2 regions of the Arthrobacter sp. NPDC058127 genome follow, and region 2 is predicted to be linked to the other one. Evidence: riboswitches for the same ligand, from Rfam matches in the RefSeq annotation. Region 2 holds a riboswitch; the other holds the start of a gene.
The links. Region 2 has a riboswitch for S-adenosylmethionine ahead of ACFVTG_RS06835 (aminotransferase class V-fold PLP-dependent enzyme). Riboswitches for the same ligand answer to the same signal wherever they lie in the genome.
Positions count from the first base shown of each region.

Region 1: it holds a riboswitch for S-adenosylmethionine, as region 2 does, so the genes downstream of both, ACFVTG_RS22485 (homoserine O-acetyltransferase) here and ACFVTG_RS06835 (aminotransferase class V-fold PLP-dependent enzyme) in region 2, are expected to answer to the same signal.

Region 1 is NZ_JBHVTT010000025.1:16,843-20,511, reverse strand. It holds gene ACFVTG_RS22490 (bifunctional o-acetylhomoserine/o-acetylserine sulfhydrylase) at 1-1,311, shown strand, start outside; SAM riboswitch class IV at 1,473-1,588, shown strand; gene ACFVTG_RS22485 (homoserine O-acetyltransferase) at 1,602-2,723, shown strand; gene ACFVTG_RS22480 (hypothetical protein) at 2,725-3,117, opposite strand; gene ACFVTG_RS22475 (SGNH/GDSL hydrolase family protein) at 3,184-3,669, opposite strand, start outside.
Region 2 is NZ_JBHVTT010000003.1:140,609-144,277, reverse strand. It holds gene ACFVTG_RS06840 (class I SAM-dependent methyltransferase) at 20-796, opposite strand; gene ACFVTG_RS06835 (aminotransferase class V-fold PLP-dependent enzyme) at 848-2,272, opposite strand; SAM riboswitch class IV at 2,308-2,420, opposite strand; gene hisN (histidinol-phosphatase) at 2,581-3,393, opposite strand; gene rsgA (ribosome small subunit-dependent GTPase A) at 3,453-3,669, opposite strand, start outside.

The sequences.
Region 1 (3,669 bases), on a different contig from region 2:
CAAGGATGGTCATTCGAAACGCGCCAGATCCACGCCGGCCAGGAGCCTGACGCCGCCACGGGCGCCCGGGCACTCCCCATTTACCAGACCACCTCATTCGTCTTTCCCAGTGCGGAAAGCGCGGCCAACCGCTTTGCGCTGGCCGAATTGGCGCCCATCTACACCCGGATCGGCAACCCCACGCAGGATGCGGTGGAACAGCGCATAGCGAGCCTGGAAGGAGGCTTGGCGGCGCTCCTGCTGAGCTCCGGCCAGGCCGCGGAAACGTTCGCCATCCTCAACGTGGCCGAGGCCGGTGACCACGTGGTCGCCAGCCCGAGCCTCTACGGCGGGACTTACAACCTGCTGGCGCACACGCTGAAGAAGTTCGGAATCTCGGTCACCTTCGTCGAAGACCCGGACAACCTCGATCACTGGCGCGACGCCGTGCAGCCGAACACCAAGCTGTTCTTCGCCGAAGTCGTCTCCAACCCCCGCCAAGACGTTTTGGACATCGAGGGCGTCTCCCGCACCGCACATGAGGCCGGAGTCCCGCTCGTCGTGGACAACACCCTCGCCACGCCCTACCTGATCAGGCCCATCGAGTGGGGCGCGGACATCGTGGTGCATTCGGCCACCAAGTACCTGGGTGGGCACGGTTCTGCTATTGCCGGTGTCATCGTGGACTCCGGCAACTTCGATTTCGGCAAGGACCCTGAGCGGTTCCCCAACTTCAACACCCCGGACCCCAGCTACAACGGCCTGGTCTATGCCCGCGACCTCGGCAAGGACGGTGCCCTCGGCGCGAACCTTTCCTACATCCTCAAGGCCCGCGTCCAGCTCCTGCGCGACCTTGGCTCGGCCGTTTCACCGTTCAACGCTTTCCTGATCTCGCAAGGAATCGAAACCCTCAGCCTGCGGGTGGAACGCCACGTGGACAATGCCACCAAGGTGGCGCAATGGATCGAAGGGCGCGACGACGTCGAATCGGTCGCCTACGCGGGGCTGCCTTCCAGCCCGTGGTTCGAACGCGGACGGAAGTACGGACCCCGGGGCACCGGCGCGGTGGTGTCCTTCACCATCCGCGGCGGGATCGATGCCGGCAAACGCTTCGTGGACGCCCTGGAGTTGCATTCCCACGTGGCAAATATCGGCGACGTCCGTTCCTTGGTCATCCACCCGGCGTCCACGACGCACAGCCAGTTGACGCCCGAACAGCAGGCTGTGGCCGGAGTGACTCCGGGCCTGGTGCGGCTGTCCGTCGGGATCGAGCACATCGACGATATCCTCGCGGACCTCGAGTCGGGATTCCGGGCAGCCAAGGGCGCCTAGTACTGCCCCGGATGGCGCAGGGAGGCTGGCCGGCGACGCAGGACGAATCTTCGCCGACCGGCCTCCTGGGCTTCAACTTCATGAACAAAACGCGGTCAAGTGTCACAAAGATGTCATAATCTTCGTCAGAAGGGGTCCGGTTTTCCTAGACTCTTCCTATAGGTCATGAGTGCCAGCGACAGCCCCGGCTTGCTGGCCGGCAACCCTCCATTCGCGGTGGGGTGCCCCGGGTGAAGACCTGGCCCTTCGCTGTATTGGCGACGGGCAAGCGCGATGTGAGGTGTCAACGAATGACAATTGCTGCAACAGCCATACCCCTTTCCGGTACCCAGGACGGAACCCTCAAGTATGTTTCCGTGGGTGGACTCGAACTGGAGGCCGGAGGTTTCCTGCCGGACGTCGTCCTTGCGTACGAGACGTGGGGGCGGCTCAACGCAGACTCTTCCAACGCCGTCCTGGTGGAACACGCCCTGACCGGAAGCACCCATGTGGCCCGCGGCGAGAGCGATGAAGAAGGCTGGTGGGAGCAACTCGTCGGCCCCGGCGCCACCATCGACACGGACCGCTACTTCGTGGTCTCCGTCAACATCGTGGGAGGCTGCTACGGCAGCACCGGGCCGTCGTCGAGCGCTCCCGACGGCAAGGCGTGGGGCTCCCGCTTCCCGCTCGTGACCCTGCGGGACAGCACCGTAGCCGAAGCCCGGCTGGCCGACGTCCTGGGGATCCGCAGTTGGCATACCGTGGTGGGCGGGTCCATGGGCGGTGCCCGTGCATTGGAATGGGCCGTCAGCTATCCGGACCGCGTCAAGCGATGCGCCGTGATTTCGATCGGGGCGTACAGCACTGCCGAGCAGATCGCGTTTGCACAGGCCCAGACGCTCGCCATCCGGCAGGACGCCGACTTCAACGGCGGCGACTACTATGGCCAGTCCGCCCCCGAGGCGGGGTTGGCCCTTGCCCGGCGGATCGCCCACATCACGTACCGTTCGGCGGATGAACTGGACTTCCGCTTCGGCCGGAACGCCCAGGGCGGCGAGGCGCCCCTCCAGGCTGCCGCGCTGGGGGACCGGGGCCGCTACCAGGTGGAGAGCTATCTCGACCATCAGGGACGCAAGCTGGTCCAGCGCTTCGACGCCAACAGCTACATCGCCATCACCGAGGCGCTCATGAGCCACGACATCACCCGCGGCCGGGGCTCATTGGAGGATGCGTTGTCCGTGGCAACCGCGAAGTTCTTCGTTGCCTCGGTGGACTCGGACCGGCTCTACTTCCCGGAACAATCCCACGAGCTGGCCAAGGCCTTGCCCGGAGAGGTTCCCGTTCACGTGATCGAGGCGCCGATCGGGCACGACGGGTTCCTCACCGAGATCGGCCAGCTCGGTCCCCAGCTGCGAGAGGCCTTCTTCGGCTGAATCAGCCGTTCATGATTTCCTGGCGGAGCTTCATGTAGTCCTCCATCGCGATTTTCCCGTCGCTGTACTCCTGGTCCAGCTCGGCCAGTTTCCGTGCCCGGTAGCCTTGGGGAGCGCTGTTCGGCTGGGGAACGCTGTTCGCTTGGGGAGTAGCCGACGACGGCGGAGCGGCCTGCGGCGCGGGCGTCGCCACCGGGAGTTGGGGTTCAGCCGGGAGCACTAGCGGAGGCTGCTCCGGGTATCCGATGGGGTAGTTCTGTGGAGGATAGGGCGGCGCGGGGTAATTCTGCGGAGGGAAGTCCCGGAGCCTGCGCTGGCGCGATCGGTTGTACATGCGGATCCCCATGGGAATCAGCCAAGAGCAGACGATGATCCAGAAGATCAAATTGTTCACGGTGGGGGCCTCCCTGTCTTTCACCAGCTTAGCTCCGCTCCCTGTGACCCACCTCGTGGTTCCCGGTCAGCTCCGGGGCAGGATGGCGTCGGCAGGACCGAAGACAGGTCCCGGCGTCGGGCGTTTCGGCAAGATTCTGTCACCGGAGGACTGGTGACGGATCCGGCGGATGACCCACGGGACAAAGTACTCCCGTGCCCATACGAGGTCGCCCGAGCGGGCCTCGCGCCAACTGCGCTGGGGGAGCGGCTTCGGGGACAGCGGCTCGAGGTTGTGCGGCACATTGAGGGAATCGAGGACCATTGCTGCGATGGTGTGATGGCCGAGCGGCGAGAAGTGCAGGCGGTCTTCGTCCCACATCTGGGAGTTGGAGAGTTGCCGCAGGGACCACATATCGGCGATCACGGCATCGTGGCGGGCGGCAACCGTGCGGAGGTTTTCGTTGTAGATGGCCACTTTGCCGCGGATCCGGCCGAGGACCGAGGACGCGGTGTCCGGACCGTTGAAGAGAACCACGGTGGCGCCTTCGGAACTCAGGGTCTGCACGGCGGC
Region 2 (3,669 bases):
CTATCGTGAACCGGCCGGATCAGACTTTCCGCGCCCGCCAGCTCTGCGTGAGATAGGGCAAGGGGATGGCCTCGTCTTCGGCATGTTCCAAATGTTCGAAGAGGTACCACCGGAGATTTCCCATGACTTTGGCCCGGGTGGCGTCGTTCGCCCTCAGGTAGTAGCTGCGCGACTTCACGAGTTCGAGGATGTCCGCCGGAGTCAAGGGATCCTCCCAACGCGTCAGGTGGCTTTCGAGGCCGGCGAACTCCGGGCCCACCACAGGCCGGAAGTCCGGTTTGTGGACATCGCCGGCATGCATGATTCGGGACAAGCGATGGACCCAGGGCACTGAAGTGTCCAGCTGGTTCCAGATCAAGCCGATGACGCCCTGCGGTCGAAGGATCCGGGCGATCTCGGTGCTGGCGGCGAGGGGATCGCACCAGTGCCAGGCCTGGGCAACGCTGACGACGTCGAATGCTGAGTCCGCCAGTCCAGTTGCCTCGGCCGTGCCCTCCAAGGCGATCACATGCGGATACGTTTTGCGCAGCTGCATGAGCATGTCCGTGGAGGGGTCCACTGCGGACACCGCCAACCCGCGCTCGACGAGAAGAGCGGTGAACTTTCCGGTGCCGGCGCCGATGTCTGCCGCGTCCCGCGCGCCTACAGGTAGCAGCCAGTCGGCCGAATCCGCGGGGTAGCCGGGCCGCACGCGATCATAGTGCTCCCCGCCGTCCTGGAAACTCTGACCGAGTTCAAGGCGCCGTTCCTCGAAGAGCTTGGGGCCGGCTGACGTGCCTTTGGGTCGCGGGGACACGCGGGAACTCCCTTCGTAGGACAGGAAAAATACCCTACGAATCTACCGCAATCAGTCGATGCTGCAGGGTGCGGCGCCCGCGGTCCCGGGAGTGTTGGGCGCCCACTCCGGGTAGCTGCGATGGTCGTTCGCCGGAACCCAGCGGCCGGCATCCACCACGTAGTCCCAGCCGAGGCCATTGCTCTTGAGCGCCCGGATGCCCGCGATGAGCCGGGTGGCGTCTTCCAATCGCGACCCCACGCCGAAACTGGCGCGCAGGGAACCGGAGGGAAGGCCGAGGCGCTTGAGCAGCGGGTGGGCGCAAAAGCGTCCGTCGCGCAGGCCAATGCCGTGTTCGGCCGCAAGATAGGCCGCAACGAGTCCGGCGTCGTAGCCCTGGAGCGAGAAGTTCACGACGCCGATGGTGTCCTCGGGATCCGTGTCGCTGAAGATCTGGTGCACGGTGACGCCGTCGATTTCCTTGAGGCCCTCGACCAGGTGCGAGCGGATGGCGGCCTCGTGGGCGTGCCATTCATCGTGGTCGAGGCTGGCGATGACCTGGGTGGCGCGGGCAAGGGTGGCCGCGCCGAGTACGTTCGGTGAGCCGCCTTCGTGCCTTGCCGGGCCCGTGGCCCAGCTGACGGAATCCAGGCGCGCCTCGCGGACAGCGCCGCCACCTGCAAGGTGGGGCGTGCCGGCGTCGAGCCAGTCGGGACGGCCCACCAGGACACCGGCGCCGAACGGTGCATAAAGCTTGTGCCCCGAGAAGACCAAGTAGTCAACATCCGCGGCGGCGATATCGATGCGGCGATGCGGGGCGAGTTGCGCCGCGTCCACCACAATCCGCGCCCCGAATTCGTGGGCCAAGGCAGCGAGTTCCTTGATGGGCAGGATCTCGCCGGTCACGTTCGACGCACCGGTGACCGCCAGGAGGCTGACGCCACCGTGGGAGAGCGCCGTGCGGACGTTGGCAACGGTCTCGGACAAGGTTCCCGCGGCAACGACGCTTCGGTGGGGGACGCCTTGCCACGGCAGCAGGTTGGCGTGGTGCTCGATGTCCAGGTAAAGGACTTCGGCGGTGTGCCTGCCGTCCTCGACCGGCAAGCAGCCGGCCAGGAGGTTGAGGGAATCGGTGGTGTTACGGGTGAAAATGACGGAATCGTCCGGCCTGCCGCCGACGAAGTCACGGACGATGTTGCGCGCGTTTTCGTAGACCGAGGTGCTGATTTGGGAGGCATAGCCTGCGCCGCGGTGCACACTCGCGTAGTACGGCAGGATTTCGTTGAGGTACGCGGAGACCACGGTCAGGGCAGGTGCGGAGGCGCCGTAGTCAAGGTTGGCGTAGCGGATGTGGCCGCCCTGGATCAGGGGTGCCTGCAACTCCGCGCCGGTGACTGCGGCCAGTGGGCGCGATGCCGGTGTCCGGGATTCACCGTGCTGATGCCCGGATTCGTGGTGCTGCGGGAGAACAGGAGAAGTAAATGTGGCTGTGCTCATGGGACCTCACTCAAGAGGGACCCCTGCGTACAGGGGGTCCGCGCTTGCCGCATCCGTTCCGGACCGGCCGGGTCGTCACCCGGGGCACCCCGCCGCGATGGAGGGTTGCCGGCCAGCAAACCGGGGTTTCGCGCTGGCACTCGTGACCTGTAAAGAGACTAGGACACCGGTAAGGCTCGTTCCAATGTGACCGGGATTGTTAAGCGGATTGTTACACGGCCGGAAAAATGTGCCTTCTGCCGAAGAAAGAGTGGCGGACGCCCCCAAAAAGGGGCGCCCGCCGTCGTTTATTCAGTGAAGAGGGTGGACTAGAGGAGGTCGTCGAGCTCGGGGTTGAGCCTCTTGAGGACCTCGGAGTGCAGGATCGAGTTGCTCGCAACGGCGTTTCCGCCGAAGGGGCCATCCGTGCCGTCCAGGGACGTGAAGCGTCCGCCGGCCTCCGTCACGATCGGTACCAAGGCGGCCATGTCGTAGACCTGGAGCTCCGGCTCGGCGGCGATGTCCACGGCGCCTTCGGCCACGAGGCAGTAGGACCAGAAATCGCCGTACGCGCGGCTGCGCCAGACATCGTTCTCCAGGCCCAGGAAGTTGTCGAGCTTATCGTGCTGCTTCCACTCGGAAAGCTCGGAGTAGGAAAGCGAGGCGTCCTCAAGCCGCGACACGTTGGAGACTTTCAGCCGGGTGGCTGCGGCCAGTGATCGGCCCATGTAGGCGCCTGAGCCCTTGGCCGCCCACCAGCGCTTGCCGAGCGCCGGAGCGCTGACGAGCCCCACCACTACTTCGCCCTCGTCCACGAGGGCGATCAGCGTTGCCCAGACGGGTACGCCGCGCACGAAGTTCTTGGTCCCGTCGATGGGATCGATGATCCAACGCCTTGAGCCGTGGCCCGTGCTGCCGAATTCTTCGCCGAGGACGGCGTCGCGGGGGCGGGAACGGGAGAGCTGCCCGCGGATTGCTTCCTCGGCGGCTTTGTCGGCATCGGTGACTGGGCTCAGGTCGGGTTTGGTCTCCACCTGAAGGTCCAGCGCCTTGAACCGCTCCATTGTCAGGGAATCGACGGAGTCGGCGAGGACATGGGCCAGCCGCAGGTCGTCGTTGTAGCTCGAATCGGGTTGGGTCATGGTTCCAAACTACCGTCTATTCGCCGGTGAGCCGGGGACGTAGCCCGGCATGCGCTGAGTTAGTTGACCGTACCCAGTTCCTTGGCCTCTTGGGCTTCCATGCGCGGGTCGGCACCAAGGAGCCTGCGCAGCGATGCGAGGCGGGCGGGGCCGGCCTCCCCGGCATGGCCATCGGCAACCCAGGAATCCAGTCCGCATCGAACGGCGGAGGCATCGTGCTTGCAGCCCCGCTCGCACGTTTCCGTTCCGGGCTCCAGATCCGGGAAGGCATGCAGG